4 regions of the Lysinibacillus sp. NPDC047702 genome follow, and region 2 is predicted to be linked to each of the others. Evidence: riboswitches for the same ligand, from Rfam matches in the RefSeq annotation. Region 2 holds a riboswitch; each other region holds the start of a gene.
What was found. A riboswitch is a leader RNA that binds a small molecule or an ion and turns the genes downstream of it on or off. The one in region 2 is predicted to bind thiamine pyrophosphate.
Positions count from the first base shown of each region.

Region 1 (8,211 bases), on a different contig from region 2:
TTTAAATTCCTCAGCCTTTTCCTGCATCCCTTGATGAATTGCCTCCGTCGTATTTACATCTTTTTCTTTAGCATAATTACGAATATCTTGTGAGATTCTCATACTACAGAACTTGGGTCCACACATTGAACAGAAGTGAGCAGTTTTTGCCCCCTCTGCTGGTAATGTTTCATCATGGTATTCAACTGCACGCTCTGGATCTAAAGACAGGTTGAATTGATCACGCCAGCGGAATTCGAAGCGTGCCTTTGAAAGCGCATCATCTCGCTGTTGTGCTCCTGGATGCCCCTTCGCTAAATCAGCAGCGTGTGCAGCAATTTTATACGTAATCACCCCTACACGAACATCCTCTCGATTTGGTAAGCCCAGATGCTCTTTTGGTGTCACATAGCATAGCATTGCCGTACCAAACCATCCAATCATTGCAGCACCAATAGCTGATGTAATATGGTCATAGCCTGGTGCAATATCTGTTGTCAGTGGTCCTAAAGTATAGAAAGGAGCCTCCTTACACACCTCTAACTGCTTGTCCATATTCTCTTTAATTAAATGCATTGGCACGTGCCCCGGTCCCTCCACCATCACCTGTACATCATGCTTCCAGGCAATCTGTGTTAATTCACCTAACGTTTCAAGCTCTGCAAACTGTGCCTCGTCATTGGCATCTGCAATTGATCCGGGACGTAAACCATCCCCTAACGAGAAGGCAACATCATATGTTTTCATGATTTCACAAATTTCTTCAAAATGTGTATATAAAAAGTTCTCTTGATGATGATATAAGCACCACTGGGCCATAATTGAACCTCCCCGTGACACAATACCTGTCACACGATTTACCGTTAGCGGTACATAACGTAATAGCACACCCGCATGAATCGTGAAGTAATCAACCCCTTGCTCTGCTTGCTCGATTAACGTATCTCGATACACCTCCCACGTTAAATCCTCAGCTATACCATTTACCTTTTCAAGCGCTTGATAAATCGGCACTGTTCCAACCGGCACCGCGGCATTACGGATAATCCATTCACGTGTCGTATGAATGTGCTTACCAGTCGATAAATCCATAATATTATCAGCGCCCCAGCGTGTTGCCCATGTCATTTTCTCTACCTCTTCTGCAATAGATGATGACACTGCTGAATTCCCAATATTGGCATTAATTTTCACATGAAAATTACGTCCTATAATCATTGGCTCTGCCTCAGGATGATTAATATTAGAAGGCATAATGGCACGCCCCGCCGCAATCTCCGAGCGAACATATTCAGGATCCATATTTTCGCGAATAGCTACAAACTCCATTTCAGGTGTAATAACTCCCTTTCGTGCATAATGAAGCTGTGTTACATTTTTACCTTTTTTAGCTCGCAGAGGATTTCTTGATAAATCCGGAAAGGTATTTTCCTTTATACGCGGATCATCCGCTTTGCGGAAACCATTATCCTCTGGTTTAATAGTACGCCCCACATACTCCTCTACGTCCCCTCGTTCTCTAATCCATTCACTTCGCAACGCTGGCAAGCCCTTCGTAATATCTACCTTATAGGCAGGGTCAGTATATGGACCACTCGTATCATACACATGGACTGGTGCATTTTCCTCTTCTCCAAAGCTTCCTGTCGTTGGACTTAATGCAATTTCACGCATCGGCACTAAAATATCTGATCTTGATCCCTCTACATAAACCTTTTTGCTACCATCAAAGCTTGACATAATGGTAATGTTCTTTTCGCTAATTGTTGTCATGACCCGCTTCTCTCCCTTATAGAAAATTCATACAAGGACCGAATCTAGCTCACCCAATAAAAATAAAAAAACCGAATCCAAAAAATTTTGGATCCGGCTATGATTGTAAAAGGTATAATTATCGCATTGTAAAGAGCTCGCAATAATTTCTTAACTTTCCCACGCTGGTATGAGCCAGATCAGGTCCAAAGGGTCAAGAAACCTCTATGCGTTTCCCTCTCAGCCTGACTCATCAGACTCCCCTAGTTAATGCTATTAAGTTTGATGCTAGTGTAACAGATATTGCTAAGAGATGGAAGCATCATTACTATTTTTTACTTTAGAGTTTATATTTTTGCTTCATAAACTCTAAACGCTTTACCTGCTCCGTTAATTCATGAATCGTTCTACTTAGTTGACCCAATGATAATTCTTGCAACTTAGATGCATCGGCTACTTCTTTTGTTTCCAACAAAACAGCCTCGGATGCCTCATTAGTTTGCTCTAATGCCGATAAAACGACGTTCGTGTTTTTGGACATTGTGTTTGTAACCTCAAAAACATTTTGAACATCTTCCTCAACTACTTTTACTGCTTCAAACAAATGATCTAGCTCATCACTAATAGCCATCACTAAATGAGCTCCCTCTTTAACTTCAACAGTACTATGGTCCATTTCTTTTAACACCGTCTCTGTCACTATTTTAAATTCATATATATGCTGACGAATATCTTCTGCCGACAGCTTTGTCATTTCCGCCAGTTTTTTCACCTCTTCCGCGACAATAGCGAAGCCTTTACCATGTTCACCTGCTCTCGCTGCCTCAATCGCCGCGTTTAACGCCAATAAATTTGTTTGATCGGCAATACTTTGAATAACACCTATCATTTCTTCGATTGTGCTATATCTTTCACCAAGAATATTCACATTATTTGCCGTATGCGTCACCAAATCTGCCACGCCATTCATCCGATCCGTAATCATTGCCGCTTCCGATTGACTTTGCTTCACAAGATTCGCTGTATTGGATGAGCTTTTCATAACGGAAGAAACAGAGGCTGATATCTGCATAATTCCTGCCGTCATCTCTTCAATTGTTTTAAAGGAATGTGTCGCTAGGTCTCTTTGTCGATCCACACTCTCCTCTATTCCCCCTGCACTTTCAATCAGCCTGTTACTTGAGTGCTGCACATTATTTCCTACCTCCTGTAAACTATCAGTGGCCTTAGAAATATCTGTGCCAATCCCCGAAAGGTTAAATATAATTTGATGCATGGATTGCATCATCTCTTTAAATTTGCTGCTAAAATCAGAAATATCATCATTTGATTCAAAGCTTATTTCATCCAATATATGTTGAGCTTCTGCCATATTTCCATCTGTAAAGGCTATTGTTGCTCGTTTCATGATAAATATTGGCTTCAGTGATTTTCGCATATACAAATACAATGTCGTCATCATAACGACACTCAATAAAATGACAATGCCTAAAAGTATAGGCAAGTACTTTGTTACAGCAGATTTTTGAATGCCATAAATAATGGAGCTCTCAATATCTAGTCCAACATATGCAACAATTTCACCATTTTCTGCTCTAACAGGTGCATAAGCAGAAATAAAATCTCCCCACCCCTCTACAGAAACAAACTCACTAAAGCCATTCTCATTATTGGAGATTGTTTTTACAACACTTTCATATGGAACATCCTCCATAATATCCCCAATTTGATAGGTTTCCTCACTAGTGAGATCTCCAGCATCCACCAGCACCATTGATTGTTTACCCTCAGGTGTTCCCTTGAATACATAGATATACGTTACATAATTGGTATTCAGTATTGTCGTAAGCTCCTTCTGTAAATCAAGATACAGCGAGCGATTATCTGGATTTTTAGCTAGCAACTCATATCTCTCTGAATCAAGCTGTCCCACAACATTTCTTGCTAGAATCATACTATTCTCTTTTAACGCTAACTCCACTATGTTATTTGTGCTCTTATAGACAATAAGTCCAAGAGCAACACTAAAAACAATCATAATAACGATTAATAAGATAATGAATTTCTTCCATAACTCTATACCTTTACGCAAAGCTATGATCGCCCCTTTCAATATTATTATCAAAAACCTATTTACCCTATGTATATATTTGAAATTACAATAACTAACAAACATCCTTTTATTTTCTAATTATTTTCTTCATTTTACTTTTGAAGCATAAAAAAAAGCAATAAGCCTTAAGCCTATTCCTTTTTTTACGTGATATGTTATGAAAGAAATAATAATTCCGCAAGATAAATAACAATTGTTACTGTAATACAGCTCACTATTGTTGAAAATAAAACAGTTTGAGCGGCTGTTGCTGACTCGATATCATACTCTAAAGCTAAACTTGAGCTATTTCGGGATGTTGGAAAAGCACTAGCGATAAATAATGATTGTGCCACTACCCCATCTAAGCCGAGTAAATAAATAATGAGTAAAGCAACTGCTGGTCCCAAAATCAGTCTTGTAAAACAGCTAATGATAACGGTTTTATTAAACATAGATTTAATTTCAAGCTGTGATAATTGTGCACCTAACGTGATTAATGCCACAGCAATAAAACCGTCTGCCACATGATCTATAGGAATTTTAATAAATTGTGGCACTGCAATATCGAAATAGTTCATCGCTACCCCTATAATAAGGGCATGAATGATAGGCATCTTAAGGAAATCCTTTACAATAGACATACCTGATTTTGTTGAGGAAATTAAGTTGTATAAGCCATATGTATAGGTAGTCATATTTTGGAATATCACAAGAATAACCTGTATCGCTACACCAATTGGCTGTGTCACGAATATCATTTGTGCAACAGGAATTCCGTAGTTTCCTGAATTAATAAGGACGACACTATTTTTAAACACCGCAGCCTCTGTTTTAACTAAACCAAGCCCTTTCGCTAAGAAATGACTTAGCACCATTTGACTGCCAATAAAAAGTACAATAAATATCGCAACTTCTCCCAGCACAGAGAACTCCACGCTTGTTTCATATAAATTAACAAAAACAGCAGCGGGCATGAAGCAATAGGTAATAAGCTGAGAGAGTGCTTTTAGATTGAAGCAAAATTTCTTTTGCAACATCGCGCCAAGCACAAGAAGCACTAAGATAGGAGCAACAATCTGGAAGAAAATCATACCGAGATATATCATAATGTGCCCTCCTTTCCTTTCTTATAGTAGTGCTGTTTTTTCGCTAGGTCAATCTGTCCAAAAGAGAGAATAGAACTAGCCTTCCCCAATAAAAAAGAACTGTCTTAAGTAACATTCATTACCTCTTAGACAGTTCTTCATTATTAAGCTAGCTTAAATCGATTAACAACCTCTTGTAATCCCTTTGAAATCTCATTCATATTATTGATGGATTCTGCCACCTTTTGCAGCTCCGCTTGTTGGTCGATAGCAGAGGCACTTACCTGTTCAGCTGATGCCGCTGTCTCCTCTGAAATAGCAGAAATACTTTGGATTGCCATAATTGCTTGATTTTTATGCTCCAGCATATTCGATAGCTTATCCATTAGCTTATTGATCGAAGAAGCGATAGAGCGTGACAGCTCACTGTTATCTTTAAATGCTACCTCTGTCCCTTGTACAGACTCATTTTGTGACTGCATAAGTCCTGCATTTGAAGCAATAACAGCAACGGTTTGCTGGGAGTTTGCAAGTATACTATCCACTGTTTGCTTAATTATATCTGTTTCATTTTTTGATTGCTCTGCTAGCTTTCGCACTTCCTCTGCAACAACCGCAAAGCCTTTGCCATGCTCGCCAGCACGAGCCGCTTCTATACTTGCATTTAAGGCTAATAAATTAGTTTGCTCCGTAATACCTTGAATAGATGCGATTATATGATTAATATTGGCGATATTAGATGCCAGAGACTCCATTTGCTGCTGAATACGGCCATTCATAGCATTTGTCTCTGCATTACGGTCACGTAAGCTTTCAACCTCTTGCATCCCTTTGTCAGTAGTAAGTCTCGTTTTATTTGATAGCTCATCCATTTCATTCGATAAAGCTGTAATAGCATCAATTTGATCGGATAAATCAATCATTCGATAGTTAGTCTCTTCTGTATCCTCAGATTGCTTAGATGCACCTTGAGCAATTTCATTTATTGCTACAGAGACCTCTTGACTTGAAGCTACTATTTCATTAAATGCCTCATGAACATGATTGGATGATTGGTTTAATAGTGTTGTAGAATTTAGCACTGTCTTTATAGCACTATTCGTTTGATCCAACATATTATTATAAGCCAATGCAACAGCTCCAATCTCATCAGCTTTAATATATTTCTCATCCACTTTTTGTGTTAAATCACCATCAGCTGCCGTTTCAATAGATGCACGTAAAAACTTTAATGGCTTCAATTGTCTATAAATAAATAAGGCACTAGCAGCAGACATTAAAACCACTATAATAATAGAGGCAGCGATTGTAAAAATAAATACCTGATTATAAGTCTCTAAAATTTTTGATTTAGGCAGAACCATTTGTACTGTCCATGTTTCATCAAGTCCCTCTAATACCATCGGTGAAAAAACATTAAATGAATTTTCTTTCAATTCTTCAGAGTCCATATACATGCTTTTTACTTCGCCACTATCCATCGTTTGTTTAATGCTTGTCCAATCTAAATGATCCTGCATATTTAATCCATCTAATGTAGTACCAAGGCTATTCGCTGTTAAAATACCTTTATTTGTAATAATAGCAGCGTAGCCGCCATCTGGCTTGACCGATTCTGTCAATTCAGTTAGATAATCGATGGATAAATCAGCCGTTAATATGCCGAAAAATGTTCCTGAAGCATTCACTAATGGAACAGAAATAGTTGTCATTAGGACCGTCTTTCCATTGACATTATAATCATAGGGCTCTGTTAGAACTGATCGTCCTTCGTCTTTTGGTACCCAATACCATTCGGACACACTTTTATCATCAATGCCTTCAATGGCAGCAGCAGTAATACCACCACCATCCTTACTTAAATAAGGTATAAAGCGATTTTTTGAATCAGTTAATGCAGCATATGTAGATGAATCTATTTTCATAGTATTCTGTTCTAATAAAGTCGTAAGAGCTATCGGTTTTACGTTTGCAATATTTTGTTCTAAGATAACGCCTACGCCAAGTAAATCATCATTATTCACTAAATTAGTTTCCATAATATCTAAAATATCATGTGCGGAAACCTCGCCTTTCTTCTCCATACTTTCAACAATACGTTTCGTTGTAAGTAAGGTAGTATTTGCTTTCTTAAAGCGTTCACTCATTTTTGCTGCAGAAAATTCAGCAGTTTCAAGTGTGGCACTTTCTGCATCATTAACACTCTGATTTTTTAATATAATGCCTGTTATCATCGTATAAGCAAAAAATAATAGTAAAAATATTCCTATTATTAGAGAAGATAGCTTTAAAGCGATACTTCTAGATTTTCTCATGACAACACCCCTCTTTTATACATAATAATAATAGATGGAACACTGTATCACAACAATAGATTTGGCGAATAAAGTAGAAATTTACATATTTATAGAGAAATAATAGGATTTTTTTATAAAAAACAAGAAAGAGAAAAAAAGGACTATTGGTTTATTTACACATCAAACCTAGTAAAACATGCCCTTTGGATACTAAATTATTGAAATATATGATATATTAGCTACTAAATACGATGATTGGAGTGACCAAAATGAAAAATAAAGCGTTATCAACTTTGATGGCAACGGCTCTTACGGCAACCTTAGTATTGCCAGTGGCGCCTGTAAACGCTGCTTCTAGTGATTCATCTGTAAACCAGTCAATTCAAATTGGGGAACGATTGGCTGCTACTAAAACAAAGGTTCCAGCAGGAGACGCAGTTACTATTACTAATATTACAAAGGATAAAGTACGTACTTCTAACGGACAATATAATATTAGTGATTCTCTTAAATCACTCTTTAAAACTGCAAATAGCACGGCATTAGCGAATGCGCAAGCTACAATTGTCGTAAAAAAGGGTGAAATTACTAGTGTGACATCACTAACATTGAAAAAAGCTGGCACTAACAAAAAGACGGTGTATTTCGATGGCGGAGACGCGAAGATTGAAGGAAGTCTAACTGTCGATGCAGATTATGTGAAGGTTGAAAATGTAGACATCGAGGACGAGTTGATTGTTACAAATCGAGTAAAAAAATCATTCTCACTTGATAAAGTAACAATTGGAAATGCAATTACCTTTAAACCTCTTGCGGCAAGAAAAATTAATTGGCTCGATGTTTCTCTAAATGATGTTAAATCGGCAACGCTTAACGTACAACGTACAAAACTGGATGTATCCTCTAACCAAACAATTTCAACTATTGAAGTCGTAGATAAAGTTACTTCATTTGAGGTTTCATCAAATGTCGACAAGCTAATCGTTGATGTTGAAAATGATTT
Region 1 covers NZ_JBNNMG010000005.1:132,317-140,527, reverse strand. Annotated here, with positions in the region: gene thiC (phosphomethylpyrimidine synthase ThiC) at 1-1,752, opposite strand, end outside; TPP riboswitch at 1,892-2,006, opposite strand; gene ACQKIM_RS04550 (methyl-accepting chemotaxis protein) at 2,072-3,823, opposite strand; gene ACQKIM_RS04545 (AEC family transporter) at 4,000-4,932, opposite strand; gene ACQKIM_RS04540 (methyl-accepting chemotaxis protein) at 5,076-7,226, opposite strand; gene ACQKIM_RS04535 (S-layer protein) at 7,478-8,211, shown strand, end outside.
Region 1: linked by a shared signal. The riboswitch ahead of thiC (phosphomethylpyrimidine synthase ThiC) and the one ahead of ACQKIM_RS13295 (ABC transporter substrate-binding protein) in region 2 are both predicted to bind thiamine pyrophosphate.

Region 2 (8,211 bases):
ATTGAAGAAATCAAAATTACATTAGATGTCCTTGTACCAAGTGAAGAGGTTGTCGTTACTGTAACCAAGGATGGTTATATTAAACGTACATCTACACGTTCTCATGCAGCCTCAAATGGTCAGGATATTGCGATGAAGGATTCGGATTATTTATTGTATGAAGAAAACTTAAATACACAGCATCATCTGTTGCTGTTCACAAATCGAGGCAATTATATTTACCAGCCTGTTCATGAGCTCCCAGATATTCGCTGGAAGGATCTCGGTCAGCATATATCGAGTATTGTGCCAACTGGAGAGGATGAATCTATTATTGCGGTCTATGGTTTCGAGACATTTGAACAAGCAAATACCTATATTTTAACGGCTACGAAAGATGGACAAATTAAACGATCTCCTTTGGCAGATTATGCAGTTACCCGTTATTCGAAGCCGATAAAAACAATGAATGTAAAAGCTGGCGATGAAATGATATTTGCAGATTTCGTTACGGATGACACTGAATTATTATTAACAACGGATACAGCCTATGCCATCCGTTTCCCAATGGAGGAGTTACCAGTAACTGGTGTGAAAACTGGTGGTGTCAAAGGGATTACCTTAAAAGATGGGGAAGCACTTGTTGGTGTCAATGTTTTACAGCCAAACGACACAGAATATGTTGTTATTGTAACGCAGCGAGGTGCTGTGAAGAAAATGAATGTAGCTGAAGTAGAGATGGCTAGTCGCGCGAAACGGGGCTTAAAGGTTTTAACTGAATTAAAAGCAAACCCTCATCGTATCGTTGCCGTTGTCAAAGCGACAGATGAGGAGCATGTTATCATTGAAACTGAAAAAGGTGTACAAGAGGTCGTAGATGTTCATGCATTAACCCGTGCAGATCGTCATTCAAATGGCTCGTTTAAAGTAGATATTGCAACTGACGGACAGATCTCACATGTATTAACAGCAAAAAAAGAACAAAATCCAAGCTAGATTAAAGCCTGTTCTCTTTATGAGAAGGACACTAAAAAAGTCGATTTGCCACAAAATGTGATGCAAATCGACTTTTTTTAGTTTTTCAGTGCCCTCCTTTATGAGTGCTGGTTTTTATATCGTTATTCAGCACCAGTTGAATAATGCCATTAATATAAAATTAATGGAAAAATGAAACCAATGAGCAGTGTGCTTTGTCTAACTTTACAAATTGATGAAGGGAGGGAATTGCTTGAAGAAACAACAACGAGATATACATTTACAGGAGGCTATGGATTTATACGGTCATTACTTACTTCGACTAGCTTATACATATGTAAAAAGTAAAGAAAGGGCAGAGGATATTGTGCAGGAAGTGTTCATCTGCTATTACATTCATATGGAGCAATTTGAAGGGCGTTCTAGTGTCAAAACTTACTTATACCGTATGGTCGTCAACGAGTGTCATAATTACTTTAAAAGCTGGGCATATAGGAAAACAGAGTTAACTAGACTTTTTAAAAAGCAGGAAGCCTCTATTTCAGTGGAATCTCAAATTTTAAAGCAGGAGGAAATGGATGTTATTGCTCACAGTATTACTACATTAGAAACGAAATATCGAGAGGTTCTTTGGCTTTATTACTATGATGAACTATCTATCACCGATATCGCATCCATTTTACAATGTTCAATCAATACAGTGAAAACAAGGCTAGCAAGAGGGAGAAAACGAGTAGGTATCCAATTAGAAAAGGAGGGGTTTTATAATGGAAATGAATTTACGTAATCGATTAAAGGCTACTATACCAGATCAATTAGCATTAACTCCCCAAAAAAAAGAAGAGATATTAGAGGCTGCTCATGTTAGATTTGAGCAACAGCAAATCCCTGTAAAAAAACATATGTGGAAACCTGTAGCAGTAGGAATTTCAGCTTTAGCACTTACGGCATTATTAAGTTATCCTTTTATAGATGGAATAAAGGAACAATTGACGATTTCGCAAATAACTGAGCAATCCTATGAAGAAATTAGTATCCCTGGTCGATCTGCTCATACATTATCTACAGCTGTCTTTGATGATGCAACGAACTCCTTTTATTATTACGAAGGCAGTACCATTTACTCCTATGCACTCGATTCACATATTGAAAAAGTGGAAGTAACAAGTAAATTCCCTATTTCAAAAATGTTAGTAAATGAAGATTGGCTTGCTTGGATGGTTGATGATAGGAAATCTATGTTCGTAAAAAATAGAGTAACATTAGAGGTCAAAGGCTTTCCTACGGATACTTTTATGGATTTAGAAGATGATACGCTACTGACAGAAATATCTGATACAAGGACAGGTCATACCATTTATAGCTTAACAAATCTGCGTACAAATGAGGTAAAACAATTTAAACAAGCCTTTGATAATAGTGCAGTAAGCCAGCCAATTTATCAGGACAATCAATTGCTCCTACCAAGTGCCTTTAAAAAAGATGGAGTAGAAACGGTCCGCTTTACGCTCTATGATGTTCAAACGGAAAAAGAAAAACACTACGATTTACCTTTTAAACGCATACATGACATGTCAATGACTGACCATAAAATCTATGCTTCTTTTAGAACTGGAGAAAGCTTTGAGGTAGGATATGTTGATTTAGAAGATGGCTCCTATCATAAACTTGATGGTAAAATTGCCCTTACTTTAACAGCCTATCAGAATAATCTTGCTCTTTACGAATGGATACCGAAGGAGGAACATTACCGCTTTAGATTCTATCAAGTCGAAGAAGATGGTTCATTAACACCACTTTACGCCTTTAAAGATGTTTCATTAGCTCTCTTAGTGCCACGTTATAATAAGGAAGGGACATTACAGGTATTTGGGCTAAATGAAAAGTATCTCACTGAGGATGGAATGCTTGAAGCGAGAGATGATGCGATTAAATTATTTTTACAGCGTTTTCATTAAAAAGAGCCTTGTTATTTACAGTGAGATATGGGTATAATAATCAACGAAAAGTTCATATGTAAAGAATGTAGGGGGGCTGGTAGTTGCCAGCTGAGATTGTGTCCGTTAGACGCTGACCCTTTGAACCTGATTTGGCTCGTACCAGCGTAGGGAACATCTATTCAAAAAAAGTAAGTTTTTGATATTGATTGCACAACGTCTGGGAGGATTCCTGGGCGTTTTTTTATGTTTTCTTTACATTAATTACAGATATTCTATGAATACGCTTTCTTCTGGTTAAAACATTCACTCATGAACACTTTCACACTATTTACTGGGAGGATTCAGCATGAAAAAATGGTTATTGGTTCTTATGGCTGCCCTTTTAACATTAGCTGGCTGTAGCGAAAAAAAGGATACCAACAAGGATGAACATGCATTAAAAAAGGTGTCCGTTGTACTCGATTGGACACCAAATACAAATCATACAGGGCTATATGTTGCTAAGAAATTAGGTTATTTTGAAGAGCAGGGCTTAGATGTTGATATTTTACAACCTGGTGACGCAGGAGCGGATCAGCTTGTGGCGTCTGGCAAGGCACAGTTTGGTATAAGCTATCAGGAGGGAATTACACAGGCTCGTGTACAGGATGTACCTCTAGTATCGATTGCGGCGATTATTCAGCATAATACTTCTGGCTTTGCCTCAATTGCCTCTAAAGGCATTACATCACCAAAGGAATTTGAAGGGAAAACGTATGGTGGCTGGGGAGCTCCTCTTGAGCAGGCCGTTCTACAATCATTAATGCAAACTGAAAATGCAGATATAAATAAATTAGATATTATTAATGCCGGCGATATCGATTTCTTTACAATGATGAAAAAAGATATTGATTTTGCATGGATTTATTATGCTTGGACTGGAATTGAAGCTGAGCTTCGTGGTGAAAAGCTGAACATGCTGTATTTAACAGATTATAGTGATCAACTGGATTATTATACACCCGTTCTAGCTACGAATGAAACAATGATTAAGGATGATCCAAAGACAGTTGAAGCATTTGTCGCTGCCGTGGCAAAGGGCTATGAATATGCGATCAGTAATCCAAGTGAGGCAGCAGATGTTTTACTTGAGGCAGTACCTGATTTAGATAAAGATCTTGTGCATAAAAGTCAGGAGTGGCTGGCAGATAAGTATCAGGATGACGCTGCTCAATGGGGCGAGCAAAAGTTAACTGTCTGGGAAAACTACGCGAAGTGGATGACTAGCAACAACGTTTTAGAGGGCGAATTTAACGCAGAACAAGCATTTACAAACGACTTTTTACCGAAAAAGGAGACAAAGTAATATGGCAAACTCATTAATCAGTGTACAAATTATCCCGAAAACAGAAAAATATGAAGATGTTATTCCATTTGTTGATGCAGCCATTGCTATTATTGATGCATCAGGTGTGAAATATGAGGTGCACCCTTTAGAAACGACAATGGAGGGTGAGCTGACAACGTTACTACAAATTATTGAACGAATGAATATCAAGATGATAGAGCTTGGTGCCATCAATGTTATTACGCAAGTGAAAATTTTATATCAGCCAACTGGGATTACAATGGGCACATTAACGGAGAAATACCAGTGATGAAGTGGGCAATACAAAAGGGAAGGACGATAATTTTTATCGCCTTCCTCTTATTCATATGGGAGCTAATCGTGCGTTTAGCAGATATACCGCATTGGTTATTGCCGGCACCAAGTGCTATTTTGACAGAAGGTATACAATCGTATGAAACATTTATGCCTCATGCCTTCGCAACAGTGAAATTAGCTTTACTAGGACTTACTATTGGCATAGGTTGTGGACTAGCAGTTGCTGTGCTCCTGCATCGTTTTTCATTTATTCGAGAGCTACTTTATCCCATTCTCATTATGTCACAAAACGTTCCTATACTCGTCCTAGCACCGTTATTAATTATTTGGTTTGGCTTTGGTTTATTACCTAAACTTATCATTATTTGTCTTGTATGCTTTTTCCCAATTGTTATTGCAGCAATGGATGGCTTTCGTCAAACCTCACCGGAGTTGAAGCATTATTTTGAGATGATTGGGGCAACAAAGGCACAAACTTTTTGGAAGCTAGAATGGCCATTTGCATACCCATCTATTTTTTCGGGTATTAAAATTGCTGCCACATACAGCGTTATGGGGGCTGTTATTGCTGAGTGGTTAGGTGCCAAAAAGGGAATTGGGGTCTATATGACATTGGCCCAATCATCATTTCGTACAGATCGTGTGTTTGTGGCAATTTTGGCTATTGTCTGTTTAAGTTTAGTATTATTTAGCGCTATTCTACTGCTAGAAAAACTTACTGTGAAGGGGAGAGGATTCCATGCTAAGCGTTCAAAATATTGATAAATCCTTTGATTCTCTTCAGGTCATTCGAGATTTATCTTTTGAGGTAAAGGACGGTGAATTTGTGGCAATCATTGGTCCATCTGGTAGTGGGAAAAGCACGCTCTTTCAATTAATTGGCGGTGTTTCTTCTATTGATAAGGGAGCTATTTTATTAAACGGTGTAGATATACAGCAGAAAAGAGGAACGATTGGCTATATGCCTCAGCAGCCATGCTTATTACCATGGAGAACCATTTTAGAAAATGTCACAATTGTAGAGGAGCTTCAGCAAAGACCAAATGTAGAACTTGCTAAGGAGTGGTTAGCAAAAGTGGGTCTTGCTTCATTTATTAATGCCTATCCAAGAGAGCTATCTGGCGGTATGCAGCAGCGAGTGTCCTTTATTCGTGCAATTGTTAGTGACAAGCCTATTTTATGCTTAGATGAGCCATTTTCTGCGCTAGATGAATTTACAAGACTAGAAATGCAGGCTTGGCTATTATCCATTTGGGAAAAATATCGAAAATCCATTTTATTTGTTACCCATAGTATTGAGGAAGCGCTATTTTTGGCGGATCGTATTATTGTGCTATCGAAACGACCAGCAACAATTAAACAAGAAATAATTGTTCCTTTTGCACGACCACGACAAGAGGAGATTCGTCATTCTGAGAAATTTGCAGCATTAAAGCAACAATTATTTACGTTTTTAAAAGAAGAGAAGGGTGATGTTCATGTTGATTGATGCCCATATTCATTTAGATCAGTATCTGGAAAACGAGATACCTTCTTTATTAGAGAAAGCTGAACATGTTATTGCGGTCAGTATGAATCTTGCATCATGTGAAAAAACGTGGATGCTGTCGAAAACTTATAAAAATGTAAAGGTTGCGTTTGGTTTTCATCCTGAGCAAGCCCTGCCTAGTAAAAACGAAATGGATGCTTTATTTGATTGGATACGTCAACATACACATGAAATGGTAGCAATAGGGGAAGTAGGTCTGCCGTATTATTTAAAGCAAGAAAAATCTATTGATTATCGTCCATATACAGCATTGTTGGAACAGTTTGTTTTGTTAGCGAAGGAATTAGATAAACCAATTATTTTACATGCAGTTTATGAGGATGCAGCACTTGTTTGTGACTTGCTTGAAAAACATCAAGTAACAAAAGCCCATTTCCATTGGTTCAAGGGAGATGAGAAAGTGATCGAACGCATGATCCAGAATGGCTATTTTATTTCTGTTACGCCTGATTGTACGTATGAAGAGGAGATTCAACAGCTTATTATGAGATATCCAATTGAGCTAATCATGGTGGAAACGGATGGGCCTTGGCCATTTGAAGGTCCTTTTGACAATAAACGTACATCTCCCTGGATGATGAACCATTCTGTAGAGGTCATTGCATCAATAAAGGCGTTATCAACACACGAAGCGGCAAAAATAATTACACAAAATACAAAATCATTTTACAATCTATACTAAATAAAAAAGCAGTATATAGTGTTTATTCATCTATACGCTGCTTTTTGTATTTTGTAAAGTTGCGTTCTATTGTTTCCTGCTTTGTCTTTGTGACACGTTCATGTGTGCTAAAAGGGGAGGATTGACGATCGATTTCAACGTTTTTTCCTTTTGTACGCTTTAGATGCATACGTTTCTTTTTGGCTCTTGATTGTGACATAGTATTACCTCCATTGTTTATTATCAATATAATACTGAATAAAGCAGAAAAAGTAAAACCTCGTAAGTAATTTACTTACGAGGCAATTGTCATATTATTAGTGAGATACGTCTTGTACAGAAATACCTGTGTTTGCTTTAACATCCACTTCGCGGTATTTCTTATCATCGCTTTCTTTAGAAAGTAATGTTCCAATGAAACCACCAAGGAAACCAAGTGGTACCGAAATTAATGCTGGATTTGTTAACATAATTAATGGGTCACCCACGAAAATTGCTTTTCCTTCAACTGGATTCCAGATGTTTGGTGATACCGCAACAAGTGCTAATGCAGAGATTAAACCTGTTAGCATTGCCGTTACAGCACCAGCTGTATTGAAGCGTTTCCAATAGATTGTATAAATGATTACTGGTAGGTTAGCAGAACCTGCAATACAGAATGCAAGTGATACTAAGAACGCTACGTTTAATGTTTGTGCACCAAGTGCTAAAAGGATAGAAACAATAGAAATTGTAATAGAACCGATACGAGCTGCAAGTACTTGCTCTTTTTCTGTAATTTGACCTTTTTTAACGATTTGACCATAAATATCGTGAGAAAGGGCAGACGCACCAGAAAGTACAAGACCTGCTACTACCGCTAAAATTGTTGCAAATGCTACCGCACAAACGAATGAGAATAGAATGTCGCCACCAAGTGCTTCCGCAAGAAGTGGGGCAGCCATGTTACCAGCTGCGTTTGCTGCAATAATTTCTTCTTTACCAACGAATTTTGCTGCACCGAAGCCTAGGAAAATCGTAAGTACATAGAAAATACCTACAATCCATGTAGCCCAAATAACTGAAGAACGAGCTGTTTTCGCATCTTTTACTGTAAAGAAGCGCATTAGGATGTGTGGAAGACCAGCAGTACCTAACACAAGAGCGATTAACATGGAGATCGTATCAATACCATTTGTATATTTAAGACCAGGGTTTAAATAAGCTGCACCGCTTTCAGTAGCAGTCCCCATTTCTTTGAACATTGTAGCAATACTGAAGCCGAACTCTTTTAATACCAAGAATGAAATAATGATAGTACCTATCATTAAAAGACATGCTTTAATAATTTGTACCCAAGATGTAGCAGTCATACCACCGAATAATACGTAAGTTGTCATCATTACACCTACGATTAATACGGCAATCCAATAGTCAATCCCTAAAAGTAATTGAATAAGTGCTCCTGCACCAACTAGTTGTG
Region 2 covers NZ_JBNNMG010000024.1:46,372-54,582, forward strand. Annotated here, with positions in the region: gene parC (DNA topoisomerase IV subunit A) at 1-975, shown strand, start outside; gene ACQKIM_RS13285 (sigma-70 family RNA polymerase sigma factor) at 1,208-1,741, shown strand; gene ACQKIM_RS13290 (hypothetical protein) at 1,722-2,912, shown strand; TPP riboswitch at 2,972-3,082, shown strand; gene ACQKIM_RS13295 (ABC transporter substrate-binding protein) at 3,241-4,239, shown strand; gene ACQKIM_RS13300 (thiamine-binding protein) at 4,241-4,531, shown strand; gene ACQKIM_RS13305 (ABC transporter permease) at 4,531-5,301, shown strand; gene ACQKIM_RS13310 (ABC transporter ATP-binding protein) at 5,279-6,028, shown strand; gene ACQKIM_RS13315 (TatD family hydrolase) at 6,018-6,770, shown strand; gene ACQKIM_RS13320 (hypothetical protein) at 6,793-6,969, opposite strand; gene ACQKIM_RS13325 (solute symporter family protein) at 7,067-8,211, opposite strand, start outside.

Region 3 (8,211 bases), on a different contig from region 2:
CCCTCCTGCTTAATAAAAATATTCTGAAAATTCAACAAGTAGGGTTTAGTATAACAATGAATACTATGAAAATACTATGTAAAAACAGACAAAGATAAGAACTATCCTTTGTCTGTTTTGGCTAATTTTATATTTTGTAAGTAAGAAAACATATAGATAGCAAGATTTAATTCGAACATAGTTTTCCCATTCTGCTCGTCAATCCCTATTAATGAAAAAATCGTTTGGAGTCTATATTTAATGGTGTTTAGGTGTACAAAGCATGCCTCAGCTGTTTTTTTTCGGTTTTGATTATGTTCAAAAAATAGCTTTAGTGTATATAACAAATCAGTTTTATGTTGATTATCGTATTCCATAATTGGTCCAAGCTTCAACTCAACATATTCTGCCATTTCCTGTGGGTCATTATTTAAAAAAAGTGTATAAGGTCCAAGCTTATCATAGGAAATGATGAATGGTGCCTGTTCTAGTGTCTGTAAATAGTCAATACACTTTGTGGAGTCCCGATATGAACTGAAAATGTTTTCAATTGTGTCAAAGTGTCTTCCGAGACCAACCATAAACGATAGTGAATTGTACTTTGTCGAGTCTTTTTCGAGGAGTACAAAAAAATATTGAATACGCTCTTTAAACTGTTCGACTGAAACTCGCAAATTGTTCATAAATAAAAAATGATAGTGTAAATCATGCTCCGAGATGAAAACTGGTAAGGAAAATAAGCGAGTTAAACGATATAGTAGTTTACTAAATTGGTGCTGCATTTTATTAGTCTGAGCAACATGATATGTTCTTCCATCAAGTTGTAGAGTAGCACATAAGTAATGAGAAGTTTGTTGCACTTCTTGACGTTTATAAAAGGCATTGAAATTTGAGTTTAAAAGCTGTTGTAACAAATATCCGTCGTATTTAAAGGAATTTTCTAGCTCCTTTTCCTCCTCAGCTAACTGTAAGGCAAATAATGCACCTGCCTGTTCTACTGCAAATAAATCTAAAGGATCCATTTGTAAATGTTGATTCATCACAATCAGTAGTATTCCTATAACACCTCGTTCTGTATGGATAGGAAATAAGTAACTTACATACGTTTCATCTTTAAATGGTATGTATACTTGATGTCTTACACATTGCTGTACAACTGTATCAAGATGCTGTGATTTTTGCTCTTTTAAAATGTCAGTAGCAAGTTTAGCTACAGGAGATGATGCAAACAATAGATCGTAAAAATCTGTCATAATTGCTACAGATTGGTCTAGTAATGATGCAAGCGTATCAATCATATCGCTGAGTCGGCCACGTGTTAAGGAAACCTGTGTTAAAGCATTATAAATGCGCTTAGAGCGTTCGTTTTGAGTAAATAATTTTGCATTTTCAATAGCAATTGAGGATTGGTTTGCAAATGCCTGTAACATCGTTAAATCACTATTTTCAAACTGTGTATCTCCTGAAAAATTGACAATTGTTAAAACGCCTATACATGAATTACTTTTATCAAGAAGTGGAGCACAAACAGCACTTTTGGGATAAGTTAAATCACCAACTGCTTTTGTATAGTTTTCTTCATACTGTGGAAATAAATCCGCCATGCTTTCTGTAACATCATTGCTAGAGTGAAATCTAAATGCTTGTTTTTGAGAGAATACCTTTCCAGTCATCCCTTCATTTGAGGCAAGGTGAATCTTTTTTAAATAAGCCAGGTTATAACCAATGGCATGCTTGGCAACTAGACGATTAGTTTCTGTATTTAACATAAACAATACCCCTGCATCAGCACCGTCTATCACATGAAGTACCTCATTCATTAATTTTTCTAATACTTGGTTAATATCGAGTGTTGAAGTAAGAACCTGTGCTGCCTTAACCAAGCTCATTAATTGTTTTTCACTATTTATTTTTAACAACCCCTCATCTGTAGTGCTAAACCCTATTTTAATATAAATCTGCTATGCCAAGTACAAATTAGAAAAAAGTTATAGAGTCAAAAAAAAGAATCTGCTGGGAAAAAGATGAGCAGATTCTTTATTTGGGATGTATTATTTCTTATAGCTGTTTTTTGGAGAAGAGGGGGCTCCTTTTTTCGCAGCAATTACTTTTTTGACAATTGGTATAACGATAGGTGCTAATTTTACGGCGGTTTTGACAACTTTAGATACTTTCATAAAAAAACAGCTCCTTTTACTAAAAGTTCTACCTGTTTATCTTCATTCAGCAGAAGACTCCCACCTCTATAGGGTGAGATGAATGCGGTTTTGGTTTCTTTTCAGTGGGTGTCCAAACACCTACTGAAATAGAGGAACTCAGTCTAAGAACGCCACGTCCTGTGGCAATTTATCTGTGCGAAAGCGAAGCGACAGCAACACACAACTGAGTGACCAACATCATGTTGCTGCCGCTGCGTTAGCACTACACTTTCGCACAAAAAACATCATGTTGCTGCCGCTGCGTTAGCACTACACTTTCGCACAAAAAACATCATGTTGCTGCCGCTGCGTTAGCACTACGCTTTCGCACAAAAAACATCTGTTGGCCCAAAGCCTCCAGCGGATGTCACGGATTTTCAAAAGAATGAATTGTGCCTGCACAATTCAAAATCCGGACGCAATTACGCCAAGGCGAAATTGATATTAAAAATGAAACATTAACGAATAACGCGAACAGCTTGCACTATATTCCAAATAACAATCCCTAGTGAGACAAGTAAGTAAATGGCAAATGATGCAAACCAAACGATCATAAACGTATTGCTACCTGATTGTGGATCAAAGGTGTTAAACGATATGGTTGAGAAGACAAAGACAGCAAAGAAGATGATACCAAATACAAACGGGATTAAATGCGATATAAGTGCTCGAATAGAGTGTCTTTTTACGTCGCTATCTTTAGAAACAAAGTAAACAATTAATGGCACAATAAAGGGTGCAAAAAAAACGCTGAGATAACTAAAGGCAGATAAAATTTTTTGGTTCTCCATAGTTGTACCTCCTTTTTTAATATTTACGCATGAAAAACAGCAAAGTTTCAAAAAATATTGTGAAAGAGAGTTGTAATCATATCCATGTTTGCGTACAATGAGGTTGTTCAAATAAAAAAGATGTAACGACCACAAGGGGAGCTGATGATGTCAGCTGAGACTAGGCACGTAATGCCTTAACTCTTTGAACCTGTAAGTTAACACTTGCGTAGGGATGTGGATAGAAACCGACACTTGTACGATGTGAGGCTCTGTCCTGGCATTGTTTTTTTTTGCCAGATAGAGTCAAAAAGTAATTTGATTTCTATTCCTGCTCTTGTATCCTACATCGGAACAAAGGAGAGAATAATATGGACAAAAAAAGACTTTTAATGCTTGTGGAGATCGCGATATTCGCAGCGATTGGCCTTGTGCTTGATCAGATTTCCTTTAAAGTATGGGCACAAGGCGGCTCTGTTAGTCTAGTGATGGTACCAATAATTTTAATAGCCTTTCGCTGGGGTCTTTTACCTGGTCTGACAACGGGCTTACTTATTGGTGTTATGCAAACAATGTTTGGTGCTACAGTTGTGCATTGGTTACAAGGCTTACTCGATTATGGCGTTGCCTTCACAATAGTAGGCTTGGCTGCAATCGTACGTCAACCAGTTCTTGAGGCTGCAAACAATCTAAACAAAACGAAAATGGCGGTATATATTATTGTTGGAACTGTATTAGCAGGATTTTTACGCTATGCAGCACATACCATTGCTGGCGCTGTATTTTTCTCGGAGTATGCTGGCGATCAAAATGCATGGATTTATTCAATTATTTATAATGGAACATATATGCTACCAGCAACAGTTTTAACTGCCATTGTTGGTGTTCTGTTATTTACAGCAGCACCACAATTAATGCAGCGAAAATCATAAATAATCTACCCTTCACAGTAGTGGAGGGTTTTTGTATCGTATTTAACTACTCGCTGTGAAATATTGCTACATTTTAGCACTTTGCAATTTATGAGGGCATACAATATTTAAAGCGTTTAACGTTTTATGTCAAACAAGTTATGTTATATTAAAGAGTAGATATTAGATGAAAGGGACGTTAAAAATGATTGTAAAAACGCAAGAAGAGATTGAAGCCTTTAAAAAAATCGGTCGTATTTGTGCTGAAATTCGTGAGGCAATGAAGGCTGCGACAAAACCTGGTGTAACAACACTTGAACTCGATGAAATTGCTGGCCGTATGTTTGCTGAGGCAGGAGCAATTTCTGGACCTAAAGGAGAATATGACTTCCCAGGATACACATGTATTAGTGTCAACGAGGAGGTAGCACATGGTATTCCAGGAAAACGCGTGATTAAAGAAGGAGACATCGTCAACATCGATGTATCTGGTTCATTAAATGGCTACTTTGCAGATACAGGCATTTCATTTGTAGTGGGAGAAGGCTACGAAGATAAAGAAAAGCTCTGTCGTGTGGCAAAAAGTGCCTTTGATCGTGCCATGACAAAAGTAAAGGCTGGATCAAAATTAAATCAAATTGGTAAAGCTGTTGAGCGTGAAGCATATGCTAATGATTTAACAGTCATTATGAACCTAACAGGTCATGGCTTAGGGCTTTCCTTACATGATGAGCCAAATCATATTTTAAACTATTATGATGCATGGGATTCTACAATCATGAAAGAGGGCATGGTACTTGCGGTTGAGCCTTTTATCTCAGCAAAAGCAGAGCATATTGTTGAAGCTGGTGATGGCTGGACATTCGTTACTCCAGATAAATCACTAGTTGCCCAAATCGAACATTCAATTATTGTGACAAAAGACAAACCAATTATTTTAACTTCATTGGATGAGGCATAAATTAAAAATCCTGCTGCCCAATTATTTGGGGGAGGCAGGATTTTTTTTTATGAAAAGTATACCGACTAATAGTACACCACATAAAAATAAAGCAGCTGTTGTTACAAGTAGCTCTTCAAAACCATTATGTAACGCGATTCCGATATAAGCCCAAATAAATACAGATGGATACATAATATCGAAATGATGGAAGCGCATATGTAATGCGATGGCAACACCGATTGTCAATAAAATTACTGCCCATAGAGGGTTGCTAAGACCAAAGCCGTTCCATCCATAAGCTGTCAATGTAAAGCTTGTATCTGTCATCAAAATAAATGTCGACCATGCATAATAAATAGAGAAAGGGATACGTCCTGCCAACGATTTATCGCTTAGAGGATATGTATTGTACAGCGAAAACACACAGAAAACTAAAAGTAGTGTATTGCCAAGAGATGCGATAAATAGCTCCTGATGCCAAACGACTATCGTGATTATCTGCAATATACATATGCTGCTAAAAAGAACAGTCTGTTTAATTGTTGTCTTTTTAAAATTCATGACTAACCAAAAACCAAGTAACATGTAAATGACGATCCAAATTACATGACTGACATTAAAAGGTGCAAATACAACAGGAAAACGATTAGAGATGTCTAACGAAGATTGACCATTTATTTTCATGAAAAAGGATGAAAAGGTTAGGATGACTGAGACAATATAAGTGATTGTCATCAAAATAAATTGAGGCATGTTTTCCTCTCCCTTCGTATTAAATTGTATAGGGAAAAGACAATTAAGTATAGGACTGCACTCTTTCCATTATAACGGAAATTCCCAATAATGTATCGCGTTGTTTCATATAAACTATCTACAATTTACCATTTGTATAGGCATCTAAATGATTCTTTAGTACAATAGGAATAATCCAAATAGAAGGAGTGAAGTTTTAATGGCTCAAAATTTAACAGATTTAGATTTATCTATTGAACTAGATAAAAAAATGTATAAAAAGAAATTAAAAGTACTCCAATATGAAATGTTAAATGCACAGCAATTTTTATTAAAAAATAAAATTGGGCTAATATTAGTATTTGAAGGTATGGATGCAGCAGGTAAGGGAGGGGCCATCAAACGTTTAATTGAACGTGTTGATCCGCGAGGCTATGTGGTACATCCAATTTCTGCACCTCAGCCCCATGAACTGCGCTACAACTATTTACAACGATTTTGGAGAAAGCTTCCACAACATGGACAAATAGCTATTTTCGATCGTTCATGGTATGGACGAGTTTTAGTGGAACGTATTGAAGGATTTGCAACAAAGGATGAATGGTCACGAGCTTTTGAGGAGATTAATAACTTTGAAAAGATCTTAACTGCAGGGGATTACATAATCATCAAGTTTTGGCTCCATGTCTCAGATGAAGAGCAGCTCAAACGTTTTACTGAACGTGAGCAAAACCCTTATAAGGCTTGGAAGTTAACAGAGGAAGATTGGCGTAATCGTGAGAAAACACCTAAGTATGTAGAAGCAGCAAATGATATGTTTGAGAAAACAGACAAAAAGAATGCGCCATGGATTCTAGTTGCAGGGGACGATAAAAAATATGCACGTGTGCAGGTACTGCAAGAAACAATAGCGCATATTGAACGGGAAGCACAAAGGCGCGGGCTTCATTTAACAAATGTTTTAGATAAGGCTCAGTTAGAGGATGAGGAATCACCAAACCTTGAAGTACTAAATGATAATTCGAAGAAGAAAAAAACAAAATAATAATTGTAAGATGCTGTGCAAACAAGACGAGCTGTTTTAGTTGTAGCAGCATCTTTTTTTACATACAATAAAGTGACTAACTGATTTTTGGGTGAAGCAAGTAACAAGTAAGACAATTATCGGAAGGCTAGTGTGGAAAAATGGTGCTTAAAATTTGGAATTTAATAAGGAAAAAGGGTGGAAATGTGGTATCAATTCAAGGAGAGAAATGCTACATTCGCACATTCCAAGAAAAAGATGCACAAAGTTTAACTGGTCTCGTAAGCCGTAATAAATACTTTTGGTCTACATACGAGCCATTACAACGACCGGAATATTATACAGTTGATGCCCAATACAAAAAAATTCAAGAAAGCCTATACTTAATGGACTCGAAAAGGGAATTTACTTTTGGTATTTATGAGCCAGGAACTAATAATCTAATTGGGCATATTGCGCTTTACGCAGTCAAACGATTACCTTACTCAAGTGCTTTTGTCGGCTATGCGATGGATGAGATTTATATTGGGAAAGGGATTGTAACAGAGGCTGTGAAAATGGTCGTGCGTTTTGCGTTTGAGCAAGTAGGCTTACATCGTGTAGAGGCCTATGTTTCAACGCAAAATAGTGCTTCTATTCGAGTATTAGAAAAATCAGGATTTCAGCGTGAGGGATTGTTAAGAAAGCTTTTGTATATCAATGGTCAATGGGTAGATCATTACATGTATGCCTGTTTAGAGGATGAATAAAAGAAGGGTCTATCTTTCAAACAATGAAGGATAGACTCTTTCTATCTGCATTGACTGTTGATCTTTTGTCTCAAAGTTTTGGCAGAGTATAAAAATGGTGTTTAGCCTTGATAATAACTGCCATCTTCGATTAAATCAAGACGGCCTGTATTTGGATCAATGACTAATCCATGGACAGGAACATCCTTCACCATTAATGGGTGATTGCGAATAGTATCAACACTTTTCTTTACACTTGTCGCAACGTCGCCAAAGCCACGTAAAAATTCCTTTAAATCTAGACCAGAGTATTCCATCATCTTGATAGTCTCTGGATTAATTCCACGATCCACCATTTTGCTAAGCATTGCTTCAGGATCGACTGCGCTCATACCACAGTCGTAATGGCCAACAACATACACCTCATCTGCTTGCAGCTCATAAACTGCTACAAGTAGACTACGCATAATTGCACCAAAAGGATGACTTACTAATGCGCCAGCACTTTTAACAATTTTTACATCACCATTACGTAAATTCATCGCTTTAGGTAATAGCTCTACAAGACGAGTATCCATACATGATAAAACAACGATGCGTTTATCAGGATACTTAGTTGTAATAAAAGGCTCATATTTTTTTTCTTGAACGAAATCTACATTAAACTTCAGAATATCTTGTAACATTGTCATGAAAGTTTGCTCCCTTCCCTACAAAAATATTTTAGAGCAAAACTTTAAATATGCAAATAATAATGACAATATTCACGCAATTTTTACGAAAAAGAAAGAAGTTTAGTAAATTATTTAGCGAATCGAAAGAAAGTTCATAAAAAAACAGCTACTAGAAAGCAGCTGTTTTTCAATAATATTAATATTTTTCTTTTGGTTTTGGATCTACAGTGACTGAAGATTTAGAATCTAAAC
Region 3 covers NZ_JBNNMG010000014.1:31,854-40,064, reverse strand. Annotated here, with positions in the region: gene ACQKIM_RS09635 (helix-turn-helix domain-containing protein) at 102-1,898, opposite strand; gene ACQKIM_RS09630 (hypothetical protein) at 2,031-2,156, opposite strand; gene ACQKIM_RS09625 (DUF4870 domain-containing protein) at 2,636-2,968, opposite strand; TPP riboswitch at 3,093-3,200, shown strand; gene thiT (energy-coupled thiamine transporter ThiT) at 3,319-3,879, shown strand; gene map (type I methionyl aminopeptidase) at 4,064-4,819, shown strand; gene ACQKIM_RS09610 (hypothetical protein) at 4,841-5,554, opposite strand; gene ACQKIM_RS09605 (polyphosphate kinase 2 family protein) at 5,754-6,578, shown strand; gene ACQKIM_RS09600 (GNAT family N-acetyltransferase) at 6,719-7,306, shown strand; gene ACQKIM_RS09595 (beta-class carbonic anhydrase) at 7,408-7,977, opposite strand; gene ACQKIM_RS09590 (hypothetical protein) at 8,156-8,211, opposite strand, start outside.
Region 3: linked by a shared signal. The riboswitch ahead of thiT (energy-coupled thiamine transporter ThiT) and the one ahead of ACQKIM_RS13295 (ABC transporter substrate-binding protein) in region 2 are both predicted to bind thiamine pyrophosphate.

Region 4 (8,211 bases), on a different contig from region 2:
CTGCAATAATTAAAGCAGTCCATCTTTTTACATTCATGTCTTTCCGCCTCCTCTACACGTTATACGAATAACTTTCTAATATGTTTCATTTTTTTGCAATCTTTGCAAAAGGTTATGCTCATTAACATTACCGAATATCATAAAAAAAATCAAAGCTCGATAAAAAAACATGAACTTTGATTTTCGACATTATTTCCTAGGAAATTATTATGTGAATTATTGCTTTTGACAAAAACCTCAACAAAATGTCAACCTGTAACTATTTAATGGCACATTTATTTTTTTCTTGTTGACGCAGCTCAATACGACGGATTTTGCCAGATGATGTCTTTGGCAATTCAGTTACAAATTCAATAGCACGAGGATATTTATATGGAGCTGTTAAAGATTTTACATGATTTTGAAGTTGCTTGATAAGACTAGCATTTCCTATCTCTCCATCATTAAGCACCACAAATGCCTTCACAATATTTCCTCGAACCTCATCAGGACTTGCTACAACTGCCGCTTCTTTTACTGCTGCATGTTTCATCAAAGCGTCTTCTACTTCAAATGGTCCTATTGTATAGCCAGATGAAATAATAACATCGTCTCCTCGTCCCTCAAACCAAAAATAACCATCTATATCTTTATATGCTCGATCACCAGTGATATACCAATCACCTCTAAATTGTAAGCTAGTGCGTTCAGGATCATGTAAATATTTTTTAAATAATGCAGGTGTCTCACGATGTACAGCAATGTCACCTACTTCTCCTACTGAAACAGGATTTCCTAAATCATTGATAATATCTATTGTATTTCCTGGAGTTGGTTTACCCATTGAGCCGATTCTAGCCTCCATACCTACCATTGTTCCGACTAATAATGTATTTTCAGTTTGCCCATAACCATCTCTAACCTGTAAACGGAAAACATTCGAAAATACTTTTATTACATCACTATTTAGAGGTTCTCCTGCTGAAACAGCCTGACGAACACTCTCTAAATTAAAATCTTGTAAGTTTTCTAATGCAGCCATAAATCGATATTCAGTTGGTGTACAGCACAGGATATTAATATTGAATTTCTCAAGAAGTGTAAGATATGTTGCCGCATCAAATTTACCTTTGTACACAAATGCGGTTGCACCACTTCCCAATGTTGCGAGGAACGGACTCCAAATCCATTTTTGCCAGCCTGGAGCTGCTGTAGCCCAAACAATGTCATCTTCCTGTACGCCTAACCAATTCGGCGCTGTTGTTCGTAAATGAGCATATCCCCAGCTATGTGTATGTACTGCTGCCTTAGGATTGCCTGTTGTACCACTTGTATAAGCTAAAAATGCATTATCTGTACTTTTCGTTGGCGTAGAACTTATGTAGTTTGTTGGTTGATTTTGCATTTTTTGTAGTAATGACTGCCAAGGTTCATGTGCTACTCCTATTACGAATTGCTGCAAGCCCTGTAAGTTTTTCACGTTATCAAATTGCTCAATATATGGCTGATAAGCAACTATACCCTTTGCATTAGCATGGTGTATGCGATATTCTATATCCTTCGTTCTTAGCATTTCGGAACTAGGAATAATCGTTAAACCGATTTTTAATGCAGCAATATAGACAATATAGGCTTCTACAGATCTAGGCACCATTACAATTAATACATCACCTTTTGTTAAACCTTGGTTTGTAAAAACATGTGCAGCCTGATTTGCCTTTGCAAGTAGATGTGCGTATGTAATAAATTTAACATCATTATTTTCATCATAAATAATTAGTGCATTCTTGGTTGCATCCTGTGCATATTTTTCAATTTCCTCTGTAATATTGTACCATTCAGGTGCAATTAAATCTTGTCTTTTCATGGCAAATGCCTCCCTTTTGCTATGACTCATTATAAAACTCCATTTTTATCATTTTCAATGGTTCGCACTCTATTTTAGAAAAGTCATGACAACTATCATACTCTGTTATATGGCATCAGTCACGTTCATTGTCAAAACTAGCTATTGAACAGGAAAGAAAAATATGGTACATTTTGGTCAACTAAAAGCATAATTGCAGGGGGACTCATTTGGAGTTGAGAAGGTAAAACCTGACCCTTTGAACCTGTTAGTTAATACTGACGTAGGGAGCAATTCACATCTAATTCACTGATGAAAGGCTCTTTTGCGTGTATTTATTACACAAAAAGGAGCCTTTTTTGCATGCTTACGTCCATCCAATAAAGGAGGACTTAGAATGATTTTTCAAACTATCCGCAAAAAAAATCCACTAATTCATTGTATTACAAATTATGTGGTGGCAAATTTTCAAGCAAACGGCCTATTAGCAATTGGTGCCTCGCCAGTTATGGCTGATGCCAGTGACGAGGTTGAGGAGATGGTTGCAATTGCCTCAAGCTTATTGATTAATATTGGTACACTTAATGACAAAAAGAAAGAATCCATGTTACTTGCTGGGAAAAAGGCCAATGCACTTGGCATACCTGTAGTATTAGATCCTGTTGGCGCTGGAGCTACAACCTACCGAAAACAAACTGTACAACATCTGTTAAATGAGATCGAATTTGCAGTAATTCGCTGCAATATTGGAGAACTTGCCGCAATTGCCAATGTAGAATGGCAGCAAAAGGGTGTAGATAGTGGCGCAGGTTCAATATCTTTAGAAGATGAAGCGAAGAGAATTGCTCAGCTTTATCATTGTATAGTGATTGTCACAGGTGAAAAGGATTTAATAACTGATGGAAATCAACTGCAATGGATTACAGGTGGGAATTCTCATATGACAGAGGTCACTGGAACTGGCTGCTTATTAAGTGCCATTTGTTGTGCTGCTTACGTAACTGGTCATCAGCCTTATCACCAATTAATAGAAGTACTAAGATTTTATAAAAAAATTGCTGAACAAGCAGGTTCTACTACACAATACATTGGTGATTTTCAAATTGCTGTATTAAATGAACTCTATCGTCTTTCAAAGGCTGGTGAAGAATAATGCAGGTTGTAATGACTATTGCTGGATCTGATAGTGGCGGCGGTGCAGGTATACAGGCTGATCTAAAAACCTTTCAGGAATTAAAGGTGTTTGGAACTTCTGTCATTACAGCATTGACTGCCCAAAATACCCTTGGTGTATCTAATGTCATGCCCATTGAGGCAAACTTCGTTAAGCAACAACTACAGGCACTATTGGAGGATTTCTCAATTAGTGCAATGAAAACAGGCATGCTATTTTCCTCTGACATCATTCAAACTATTTCACAAATGATGGCTAATACTAAAGTTCCGCTTATTGTAGATCCTGTGATGATCGCGAAGGGCGGAGAAAGCTTATTACAACAAGACGCAATTGATGCCATCATGAATCTTTTACTGCCAATTGCAACCATTGTAACTCCGAATATCCCAGAGGCAGAAAGGCTTACTAGTAGAGAAATTAAAACTTTAGCTGATATTAAAGAAGCAGCCTATCTCTTATTACAAACAGGAGTACGATGTGTCATTATAAAAGGAGGGCATCTAGCAGATAAGGATTTCGCCATTGATTATATATTTTTTCACGATGGACAGTCTTTTTCTATGCAAACTCCTCGTATTTCTACAAAAAATACACATGGTACTGGCTGTACGTTTTCAGCAGCCTTAACTGCTTTTTTGGGCGGTGGTCTTCCTATAAAAGAAGCGATTATAGAAGCAAAAAAATTTATTCAATTAGCAATAACATATGATTTAGCTCTGGGTAAAGGGCATGGACCGACAAATCATTTTGCCTATCAAAACTATAAGGAGTCCTGTGAGGTGACTATTCATGAATCGTGAAGATTTACAGCTATATTTTATAATGGGCACAGGAAATGTAGTACATCAGGAGCCACTACACGTTCTTGAAAAAGCTTTACAGCATGGAATTACCATGTTTCAGCTACGAGAAAAAGGGCCTCGAGCCTTAACTGGACAAGAATATGAAAATTTTGCCCGTCATTGTCAAAAGCTTTGCCAGCGGTATAAAGTGCCGTTTATTATCAACGATGATGTAGAGCTTGCAGTAAAACTTACAGCAGATGGAATCCATATTGGTCAAGAGGATTTCCCTGTATCTAAAATTCGTGAAAAAATTGGAAAGATGATACTAGGTGTTTCAGTTCATTCTCAAGCTGAATTGCAAACTGCGCTACAATATGGGGCAGATTATGTAGGAATTGGTCCGATTTTTGCGACCACTTCTAAAAGTGATGCAAATCCACCAAGTGGAACAAAGTTTTTACAGTACGTCCGCATTGAAAATCCTGAGCTCCCCATTGTTGCAATCGGAGGCATAAATTGTTCAAATGGACAATCAGTTGTTAACGCTGGTGCCGATGGTATCGCCGTTATTTCTGCGATTTGTGAAAGTGAGGATATTTCCAATACCGTAGCAATATTCAAATCATTTTTTATTGAGGATAAAAAGATCTAAATGTAAACAAACTAAAACCAGTGCCTTTTACGGTCACTGGTTTTAAGTTTAATAATTACTTAATCAGCAATTATTGATTGTTGTTTGGCATACCTTTTAATTGAGATTCTGCCATTTGTACAAGACGTTTAGTGATTTCACCACCAACGGAACCGTTAGCACGAGCTGAAGCGTCAGCTCCTAATTGAACACCAAATTCTTGTGCAATTTCGTATTTCATTTGATCTAGAGCTTGTTGTACACCAGGTACTGCAAGCTGGTTTGAACTGCGGTTGTTGTTTGAAGTCATGTCTCTCACCTCCTTGTGAATATAGAATGTGCGATATTAGATTTTTAATACAAAATTTTTAGAGGTAAATTGTACCTCTAAAGGAAATAGAGGAAAAACTAAAAAAAGCCACCTCAAAATATGCTTTTGAGGCGACTTACAATCAATTACGTTCCAGCATCATTGCCTTCGGATTTCTTCAAGCTCGCTAAGCGCCTCTTCAAAATCCGTGACATCCGCTAGGGCTTTATCTTGATTCAGCGAATATTGAATCAAGATAAATTTCTTCTACTTATAAAAGGTCTGCAAATTTATCAGCTTCTTGTTCTTTTTTCGGGAAAATATAGACCTCCCGATTTTTCACAGCACGTTCAATTAATTCATCAAAATCCGAGAAGCTTTCATAATGCTCAACCTTCTCAAGCTTTGGTTTTGTTTTTGGACTTGCAGGTGTAAAAATGGTGCAGCAATCTTCAAACGGCTGTATAGATGTTTCATATGTGCCAATTTTCTCAGCAATATTGATAATTTCTAATTTGTCAGTTGAGATTAAGGGACGTAAAATTGGTGTATTGGTTACTGCATTTATTGCTGTTAGACTTTCAAGTGTTTGACTCGCAACTTGTCCAAGACTTTCACCTGTCACAATAGCCAGTGCATTTATTTCCTCTCGTACCTTATCAGCAACTTTTAACATCATACGACGAGTAGTTGTCATTGATACATTAGAAGGTACCTTTTCTTTAATCAATACTTGAATTTCAGTAAACGGAATGACATGTAAACGAATACTTGCGCCAAACTTCGTTAATTCATTTGCTAGTACCTTAATCTTTTCCAATGAATTTTGGCTTGTATATGGTGGGCTAAAGAAATGTATCGCCTCTAAGCGTACACCACGCTTCATCATTAAATAGCCAGCGACTGGACTGTCTATTCCTCCAGAAAGCATTAAAAGCGATTTCCCATTAGAACCTACCGGCATTCCTCCTGCACCAGGAATCACTTGTGCCATCATATAAGTTGCATCATGACGTACTTCTACACGAAGCTCAATATCAGGTTTCTTTACTTTTACCGATAGATTTTTGTAATTTGGTAAAACATAGCCGCCAATTTCACGTTGAATAGCATGTGATTCTAATGGAAATGTCTTATCAGTGCGCTTCACTTCTACTTTAAAGGTAAGTTGCTCATGTTTAAATGTATCCATAATTGTAATGGCTAGCTTTTTCATGGCTTCAATATCTTTATCACATGCTGCCACTGGGCTGAAAGATTGTATGCCGAAAATTTTAGGTAACCCTTCTAATAAAACATTCATTTGAGTTTCATTTTGTATAGCAATAAACATACGATCACGCTCTGTACGAATGTGTAAATGCCCTAAATCAGCAAACGCATGACGAATATTTTCTCGCAGACGACGGATAAAATCCATTTTATTACGCCCTTTTGTTGAAAGCTCGCCATAACGAATTAAAATTTCTTTCCAAATCATTGTGTATGTTCTCCTTTAAGTTCCATCATTACTTCTTTTAATACATGTTTAAATTTTGTAATATCCTCATCCATTACATAGGCGCCAAAGCTTATACGGATAACACCCTTTTTAAAATGCTCATCAAGTTTTAGGGCTTCTACCACATGGCTTGTTTTTGTTTGCTTTGATGAACAAGCGCTTGATGTAGAAACGATTACCTGACGTTTTTGCATTGCATTAATAATAACCTCACCTTTTAAATCACGAATGCTAAAGGATAAAATATGTGCTGCTCCCTGAGGCGTCGATAAAATATGCACGGCATCACCATATTCACGTAATTGCAGACATATTTCATCCTGCCACTTACGATATTTTTTTTCCTGATTAGCCATAGACTCCACTGCAATACGAGCAGCTTTAGATAAAGCGACAGCCTGCGGAACGGCCACAGTTCCACTTCGTAATCCATATTCCTGACCACCGCCAAGTGCATATGGCTGCCACTTTAATTGCGTCCGAAATGCTAGCACGCCTGAGCCCTTAAATCCATGAATTTTATGCCCGGAAATGGAAATGCAATCGGGTCCATCCTCATGATTAAATGCTAAAGGTATTTTCCCGAAACTTTGAACGGCATCCACATGAAAAGCCGCTCTGCTCATTTCATGAATAATTTTTGCCGCTTCAAATATGGGCTGAATTGCGCCCATTTCATTATTGACGTGCATTATGCTTACTAAAATAGTATCCTTACGTACCTTTGCTCGAAGCTCATCTAATGAAATCACTCCATGATGATCCACTGCCAGATATTCCACTTCAAAGCCCTCTTTTTCAAGTTGCTTAACGGACTCTAGAACAGAGGGATGTTCAATTTCAGTCGTTATTATATGCTTTCCTTTATGTGTATTGCTACGTGCTAAACCAAAAATTGCTGTATTATTGGATTCAGTACCACCTGATGTAAATAGCACATTTTTTGCTTCTATCTGCAAAATATCTGCTACTTGCTCACGTGCACGCATTAATAAGTCGTTCGCTTCAACACCCATTGCATGTATGGAAGCGGGATTGGCATAATACTGCTCATTCACTACCATAAATGCTTGCATGACCTCTTTTAAAGGCTTTGTGGTTGCACTATTGTCTAAATAAATTGTATTTACTTCCATTAATTTTCACACACTTTCAAAACGTTGATTTAACGGTATTTATCATAACGCAATCTTGAACAATTGACTACTAACTTTAACAATTATTCTAATTTAGTCGTTTATTTGTTTGGCTTTTTACCTCTTATTGAACTTCCTCTAATTCATTTAGCCGCTGTTTTTGTCCGTATATTGCTTATTCAATATAATAAGGCTGCCTAAAAGTTAATTTTTAGACAGCCTATAGCCTTTATTCATTTCATATAATTATTTTGATATAGTTTGCTCAGTAACCATTGTTTGAATTCGTTTTAAAGCTCCAGGCTCCATCTCTTCGACCGCAGTTCCGGCTTCTTCCAACGCCTTGGAGTATCGGAATTGATGGAAAGCTACTTCCGCCTCTTTTAAACGAGCATTTAATTTAGGATTTGTTGCACGATGGCGATTACCATACTGAATAATTCGTTCTATCAGCATGACATTTTCAATCAATTCGTGTGCCTTTGCTTTTACATCCTCCACACAAAGGGTTGCAGCAGTTAAATTATTATGTACTGTTCCCATATTAAGAGGCACTTCTTGTAAGCTTTGCATCACTACATAAATATGCTCTGCAGCCTCATCTAAACGCGCATCCATCTCATCTGGTATACCCGGAATATTGGCCTTATTTAAAAGTCGATCCGTCTCTTGCAATGCTTTCTTTAGGCTTTCTACTTGCGTACGTGCCTTATTCTCATCAATACGAAGTTTTTTCATCGTATTTGATAAATGCCCTTGTTCCTCGTGAATACGTTCAAGCTCGTCGCTAATTTCAATTAACTCCTCCTGCAAGCTTGAGTAAGCAGACTTTTCCTCTGTCACACG
Region 4 covers NZ_JBNNMG010000051.1:13,736-21,946, forward strand. Annotated here, with positions in the region: gene sppA (signal peptide peptidase SppA) at 1-37, opposite strand, end outside; gene mbcS (acyl-CoA synthetase MbcS) at 260-1,846, opposite strand; TPP riboswitch at 2,034-2,132, shown strand; gene thiM (hydroxyethylthiazole kinase) at 2,223-2,978, shown strand; gene thiD (bifunctional hydroxymethylpyrimidine kinase/phosphomethylpyrimidine kinase) at 2,978-3,802, shown strand; gene thiE (thiamine phosphate synthase) at 3,792-4,439, shown strand; gene ACQKIM_RS20195 (alpha/beta-type small acid-soluble spore protein) at 4,510-4,728, opposite strand; gene thiI (tRNA uracil 4-sulfurtransferase ThiI) at 5,000-6,208, opposite strand; gene ACQKIM_RS20205 (cysteine desulfurase family protein) at 6,205-7,365, opposite strand; gene ezrA (septation ring formation regulator EzrA) at 7,612-8,211, opposite strand, start outside.
Region 4: linked by a shared signal. The riboswitch ahead of thiM (hydroxyethylthiazole kinase) and the one ahead of ACQKIM_RS13295 (ABC transporter substrate-binding protein) in region 2 are both predicted to bind thiamine pyrophosphate.